Linked DNA regions of Rubrivivax gelatinosus IL144. The protein of the gene in region 1 binds, or shares a complex with, the protein of each later gene. Links are inferred from orthologs where the notes say so. Each region holds a gene or a part of one and is shown on either strand. Other genes may lie near its edges.

Region 1 (3,290 bases):
GCGGCGGCGTTGGGATGCTGGACCAGCGCGACGAAGGCGTAGCGCCGGCCGCTGTCGGCGAACACGTAGCCGGCCAGCGCCGCGACGTCGCGCAGCGAGCCGGTCTTCAGGTGCGCGCGGCCCGGCACCAAGGCCTTGGCGCGCCGCATCGTGCCGTCGATGCCGGCCACCGGCAGCGAGGCGACGAACTCGGGCATCGCCGGACTGGCGTAGCCGCGTTCGAGCAGGCGCGCCAGCAGCCCGGCGCTCAGCCGCGTCGCGCGCGACAGCCCCGAGCCGTTGTCGACGACGGTGCCCGCGGGCAGCGGGCCCAGCGCCTCGTCCAGCCAGTCGCGCAGCGCGGCGCGCGCGCCGGCGGCGTCGGCCGGCAGGTCGGGGCGGCGCTGCAGCGCCAGCGTGCGCGTGATCTGCTCGGCCATCGTGTTCTGGCTGAGCTTGTTCATGTCGCGCAGCAGGTCCGCCAGCGGCGGCGAACGAAGCTCGAAGCTGGGCGCGACGTCGCGCGGCGCGAGGCCTGGGCGTGCACGCCCGCCCAGGCGGCCACCGGCCTCGGTCCACAGCGCTTCCAGCAGGCGCGCGTCGTAGCTCGCCGGGTCGGGGTCGGCGACGTACCAGGCGAGTTCGCCGCAGGCCGCCGGGTAGCGGCCGGCAAAACGCACCGTCGGCCCGAAGCTGGCGCCCAGCGCCGTGCGCCAGTCGCTGCACGGGGCGGCAGACAGCGGCACCGTGGGCTGCACCGCGGTGCGCGCCAGCGGCGGGTCGGCGAGCACGCGCGCGACGCCGGCGCCGGGGTCGGGCACGAAGGTGTAGCCGACGGTGCGAAAGCTCGGCAGCAACGCCGCCGGCTGCACGTTGTAGGGCCGGGACGGGTCGCCGTCGAAGTCGCCGGCGGCCGCTTCCGGCGCCGCGAAAGCCGAGCCGTCGAGCACGATGTCGCCGCGGATCTCCAGCACGCCCATCTGGCGCACGCGGCGCAGCGCGGCGCGCAGGCGGTCGGCACTGAGCTGCGGGTCGCCGCGGCCCTGGATGACGAGCGAGCCTTCGAGCACACTGTCGCGGATCTCGCCCTGCAGCCAGACCGGCGTCGCCCAGGTCCAGCCGGTGCCCAGGCGCTCCAGCGCGGCCAGCGTCGTCAGCAGCTTGGTCACCGAGGCCGGGTTCTGCGGCAGATCGGGCTGCCAGGCCAGGCGCGTCGGGCCAGCCGGCAGCTCGCGCACGACGACGGCCAGCGCCGACGCCGGCACGCCGGCACGTTCGAGCGCGGCGCGGGCCTCGGCGGGCAGCGTCTGCGCCCGTGCGGCCAGCGCGGCGAGCGCGAACACGAGGCAGGCGAGGGCGCGCGGCAGGCTCATCCGGCGATGATCGCACGGCTAAACTCGGCCGATGCCCGATCCGTCCCTCCCGCCCGGCGCCGCCGCCGTGGCGAGCCCCGAGGCGGCGCGTCTGCTCGCCTTCGACACCTCCACCGAACGCATGGCCGTCGCGCTCGCGGCGCCGCACGGCGCCTGGACTGCCGACGAAGCCGGCGGCGCGCTCGCGTCCGCCGCCTTGCTGCCCACCGTGCAGGCGCTGCTCGCGCGCGCCGGCCTGGTGCTGGCCGACGTCGACGCCGTCGCCTTCGGCCGGGGGCCGGGCGCGTTCACCGGCTTGCGCACGAGCTGCGCCGTGGCCCAGGGCCTGGCGTTCGGCATCGGCTGCCCGGTGCTGCCGGTCGACAGCCTGCTGATCGTCGCCGAGGACGCCCGCGTCCAGCTCGCGCCCGACGCCGCCGAGTTCGAGGTCGACGTCGCGATGGACGCGCGCATGGACGAGGTCTACGCCGCACGCTGGCGCTGGGCCGACGGGCGCTGGAACGAAGTCGTCGCGCCGGCGCTGTACACGCTGGAGGCTTTCGCCGCGATGACCGCCGGCAGCCGCGGCGCGGTGGCCGGCAGCGCGCTCGCCGCGTTCGGCGAGCGCCTGGGCCTTGCGCCCGGCCGCCCCGGCGTGGCCCGCGAACACGACCGCCCGGCCGCGCTGCTGCGTCTGGCGCGCGCCGCCTGGGCCGCCGGCCAGGGCGTCGACGCGGCGCTGGCGCTGCCGCTGTACCTGCGCGACAAGGTCGCGCTGACGACGCGCGAACGCGAGGCGGTGCGTGCCGCGAAGGACGCCGCGGAGGCTGGTCGGTGAGTGTCGCCACGCTGCGCGCGATGACGCTGGGCGACGTCGACGCCGTCGTCGCCGTCGAGGCCACGGCCTACGAGTTCCCGTGGACCCGCGGCAACTTCGTCGACTCGCTGGCCGCGGGTTACGAGGCCTGGGTGCTGGAGGATGCCGGTGCCCTCGTCGGCTATTACGTCGCGATGGTCGGCGTCGACGAGATGCATCTGCTCAACGTCACCGTCGCGCCGGCGCTGCAGCGTCGCGGCCTGGGGCGGCGGCTGCTCGACGAGCTCGATGCACGCTGCCGCACGCTGGCGCTGCCCATCGTCTGGCTGGAGGTGCGCGCGAGCAACGAACGTGCGATCTCGGTCTACCTTCGCCGCGGCTTCGCGCCGGTCGGGCGCCGGCGCGGTTATTACCCGGCGGCGCAAGGCCGCGAGGACGCGATCGTGATGAACCGGCGCGTGCCGCAGGAGGCCGGCGATGTGGTCTGACCGCCAGGTCGCGATGCTGCGCGCGATCGGCGTGCGGCTGTGGCAGCCGCCGGTCGCCAAGGCGCCGGCGGAAGAGGCTGTCGAGGTGACGCCGGCGCCGGTCGTCGAAGTCGCTCCGCCCGCGCCCGTCACCCCACCGCTGCGCCCCGAGCCGCGCCCGGCCGCGCGGCCGTCCCAGGCGTCGCCGCCACCGCCGCCGGCCGTCGTCGAGCTCGGCGCCGTCTCGGGCCTGGACTGGCAGCCGTTGCGCGAGGCCGTCGCCGGCTGCACGGCTTGCGCGCTGTCGCAGAGCCGCACGCAGACCGTGTTCGGCGTCGGCCACCCGCAGGCGCACTGGATGATCGTCGGCGAGGCGCCCGGCGAGCAGGAAGACCTGCGCGGCGAGCCCTTCGTCGGTCCGGCCGGGCAACTGCTCGACGCGATGCTGCGTGCGCTGTCGATGTCGCGCGAGGCCGAAGGCGAGCCGGCGCAGCGCGTCTACATCGCCAACACGCTGAAGTGCCGCCCGCCGCGCAACCGCAATCCGGCACCCGAGGAGCTGCAGCGCTGCGAGCCATTCCTGGTGCGCCAGATCGAGCTGGTGAAGCCGCGCATCATCCTCGCGATGGGCCGTTTCGCGGTCCAGGCGCTGCTGCGCAGCAGCGAGCCGATCGG
Region 2 (3,245 bases), 1.1 Mb from region 1 along the record:
TCGGGGAAACGTTTGCGGAACGCGGCGTAGAAGGCCTCGGCCGGCGCGCCGCCGACGTTCGGGTGCCACTCGGCCACCGCCAGCACCGAGCCGATGCCGGCGTCGCCCACCGCCGCCGGCGCGCCCAGCGCGTTGCCGTAGAAGGTGTAGAGCTTGGCGTCGCTGCCGACCTCGCGCAGCGCGCGCACCAGCAGCGTCAGGTCGTTGCCCCAGTTGCCGGTCAGCACCGCCTGGGCGCCGCTGGTCTTGATCTTGGTGGCGTAGGGGATGAAGTCCTTCACCCGGCCCATAGGGTGCAGCTCGTCGCCGACGATCTCGATGTCCGGGCGCTTGGCGGCGATCATTTCGCGTGCCTTGCGGTTGACGTGCTGGCCGAAGCTGTAGTCCTGGCCGATCAGGTAGACCTTCTTCACCGAGCGGTCGTCACGCAGCACATCGGTCAGCGCCGCCAGCCGCATGTCGGCGTGGGCGTCGAAGCGGAAGTGCCAGAAGCTGCAGCGTTCGTTGGTCAGCGACGGGTCGACGGCCGAGTAGTTCAGGAAGATCGCGCGCCGGTCGGGCTCACGCGCGTTGTGCTTGTCCAGCGCGTCGATCAGCGCCGTCGCGGTGGCCGAGCTGTTGCCCTGCAGCACGAAGGCGATGCGCTGGTCCAGCGCCGCGCGCAGCAGCGACAGGGCCTCCTCGGTCGAGCCCTTGCTGTCCAGACGCACCAGCTCCAGCGGCCGCGCGCCGCCGAGCAGGCGCACGCCGCCCCGCGCGTTGACGCGTTCGACGGCCCACTGGATGTTGCGCGCGACGGCGTCGCCGGCGTTGGCGAAGGCGCCCGAGAGGCCTTCGATCAGCGCGATCTTGATCGGCGCGGCTTGCGGCTGGGCGTGCAGCGGAGGGGACAGGCCGGCGGCGGCGAGCGCGAGCCAGGCACGGCGCGTCAGGGAGGAGGGAGTCATCGCGGAGGCGTTCGGCTGGCGGCGGGCGCGGTGGCCCGCCCGGGGAGCCGGCGCACGGCGGCGCGCCGGGGTGGAGGCGGGATTCTAGGAGGCGGCCGCGGAGAGCTCGTCCAGCGGCCAGCGCGGCCGCACGTCGAAGGCGCCATCGGTGCTGCCCTGGGCCAGGCCGCGCTCCAGCCGCATCGCCGCGGCCATCGCGATCATCGCGCCGTTGTCGGTGCACAGCGCCAGCGGCGGGTAGAAGACACGCGCACCGAGCTTCTTCGCGCCGGCGTCCAGCGTCTCGCGCAGCCGCCGGTTGGCGCCGACGCCGCCGGCGACGACCAGGCGCTTCGTGCCGCTGGCCTTCAGCGCGCGCAGCGCCTTGGCCGACAGCACGTCGACGATCGCCGCCTGCGTCGACGCCGCCAGATCGGCACGCGACTGCTCGCAGACGTTGGTGCCGAGCTTTCGTTGCTGCGTCATTACCGCGGTCTTGAGGCCGGCGAAGGAGAAGTCGAGGTCGCCGCTGTGCAGCAGCGGCCGCGGCAGCGCGAAAGCCGTCGCGTCGCCGAACTCGGCCAGCCGCGACAGCGCCGGCCCGCCCGGATAGCCCAGGCCGAGCAGCTTGGCGCTTTTGTCGAAGGCTTCGCCGGCGGCGTCGTCGATCGTTTCGCCGAGCAGCTCGTACGAGCCGACGGCGTCGACCCGCATCAGCTGCGTGTGGCCGCCGGAGACCAGCAGCGCGACGAAGGGGAACGTGGGCGCCGGGTCGGCGAGGAAAGGCGACAGCAGATGGCCTTCGAGATGGTGCACGCCGAAGGTCGGCCGGCCCAGTGCGGCGCCGAGCGCGACCGCGACGCCGGCACCGACCAGCAGCGCGCCGGCCAGCCCCGGGCCGCGCGTGTAGGCGACGAGGTCGACTTCGGCCAGCGTGCGCCCCGACTCGGCGAGCACCTGGCGCGCCAGCGGCAGCACGCGGCGGATGTGGTCGCGCGAGGCCAGCTCGGGCACGACGCCGCCGTACTCGGCGTGCATCTCGGCCTGGCTGTGCAGCGCCTCGCCGAGCAGGCGGGGCGCGGCGCCAGGCCGGGTCTCGACCAGCGCGACGCCGGTCTCGTCGCAGGAAGACTCGAATCCGAGAACGATCATGGCGGGAAGTGTAGAGGCGGGCAGGCGCGGCGCGAGGTGCTGGCACGGTGCTTGCGAGAGAGAACTCGACACCTCCGTCGGGTGTCTGTCTATCTCCTCAGCAGGGCAACAGGCCCTTTATCCCAACCTCTCCGGCCCCGCCGGGGAGGTTTTTTTTCGCCTGGCGACAAGACCCTGGCACCGACGCGGGGCGCGGCGCTCCGGCTCAGTGCTTCTCGCGTGCGTGGTTGATCGAGTAGCGCGGGATCTCGACCGTCACGTCCTGGTTCGACAGGATGGCCTGGCAGCTCAGCCGCGAGGTCGGCTGCAGACCCCAGGCGCGGTCGAGCAGGTCTTCCTCGGTCTCGTCGAGTTCGCCCAGCGACGCGAAGCCCTCCTTCACGACGACGTGGCAGGTGGTGCAGGCGCAGCTCATCTCGCAGGCGTGCTCGATCTCGACGCCGTTGTCCAGCAGCGCCTCGCAGATCGAGGTGCCCGCGGGAGCTTCGATGGTCTTGCCCTCGGGGCAGTACTCGGGATGGGGAAGGATGCGGATGACGGGCATGGTTCAGACGTCCTCGACACGGCGGCCGGACAGCGCCTGCCGGATGCCTTGGTTCATGCGCGCGGCGGCGAAGGCCTCGGTGCCGTCGGCCAGCGCCTTGACGGCGGCTTCGATCGCCGCAGCCTCGCCGCTGGCGGCGATGGCCAGCGTCGAGGCGATCAGCGCGTCGATCTCGGCGCGCTCCTCGGGCGACAGCAGCGCGCCGTCGGCGTCCAGCGCGGCGCGCGTGGCCAGCACCATGCGCTCGGCCTCGACCCGCGCCTCGCGCAGGGCTCTAGCGGCCATGTCATCGGCGGCGTGCGTGAAGCCGTCCTGCAGCATGCGCGCGATCTGGCCGTCGTCCAGCCCGTAGCTGGGCTTGACGACGACGCTGGCCTCGACGCCCGAGCCCTGCTCGCGCGCCGAGACGCTGAGCAGGCCGTCGGCGTCGACCTGGAAGGTGACGCGGATGCGCGCCGCACCGGCGGCCATCGGCGGGATGCCGCGCAGCTCGAAGCGCGCCAGCGAGCGGCACTCGGAGACGAGGTCGCGCTCGCCCTGGACGACGTGGATCGCCATCGCCGTCTGGCCGTCCTTGAAGGTCGTGAAGTCCTGCGCCTTGGCCACCGGGATCGTCGTGTTGC

Evidence for each region.
Region 2: the proteins of tsaB (region 1) and tsaD are in contact, whole or in part, in a solved structure (PDB 4WQ4), measured with the Escherichia coli proteins. The link is inferred for Rubrivivax gelatinosus IL144 from one-to-one orthologs.

The regions. Positions count from the first base shown.
Region 1 is NC_017075.1:503,618-506,907, forward strand. The notes cover bases 292-3,276. They hold tsaB (tRNA (adenosine(37)-N6)-threonylcarbamoyltransferase complex dimerization subunit type 1 TsaB), read left to right. Parts: upstream 292-1,383; coding sequence 1,384-2,169; downstream 2,170-3,276. Other genes in these bases: dacB (D-alanyl-D-alanine carboxypeptidase/D-alanyl-D-alanine endopeptidase), read right to left, coding at 292-1,352; rimI (ribosomal protein S18-alanine N-acetyltransferase), read left to right, coding at 2,166-2,636; RGE_RS02360 (uracil-DNA glycosylase), read left to right, coding at 2,626-3,276. Outside these bases: more of dacB, read right to left, coding at 1-291; more of RGE_RS02360, read left to right, coding at 3,277-3,290. UniProt on the Escherichia coli protein: Required for the formation of a threonylcarbamoyl group on adenosine at position 37 (t(6)A37) in tRNAs that read codons beginning with adenine.
Region 2 is NC_017075.1:1,587,103-1,590,347, reverse strand. Bases 56-2,995 are described here. They hold tsaD (tRNA (adenosine(37)-N6)-threonylcarbamoyltransferase complex transferase subunit TsaD), read right to left. Parts: upstream 2,079-2,995; coding sequence 1,032-2,078; downstream 56-1,031. Other genes in these bases: hscA (Fe-S protein assembly chaperone HscA), read right to left, coding at 2,626-2,995; fdx (ISC system 2Fe-2S type ferredoxin), read right to left, coding at 2,284-2,622; RGE_RS07615 (branched-chain amino acid ABC transporter substrate-binding protein), read right to left, coding at 56-947. In the rest of the region: more of RGE_RS07615, read right to left, coding at 1-55; more of hscA, read right to left, coding at 2,996-3,245.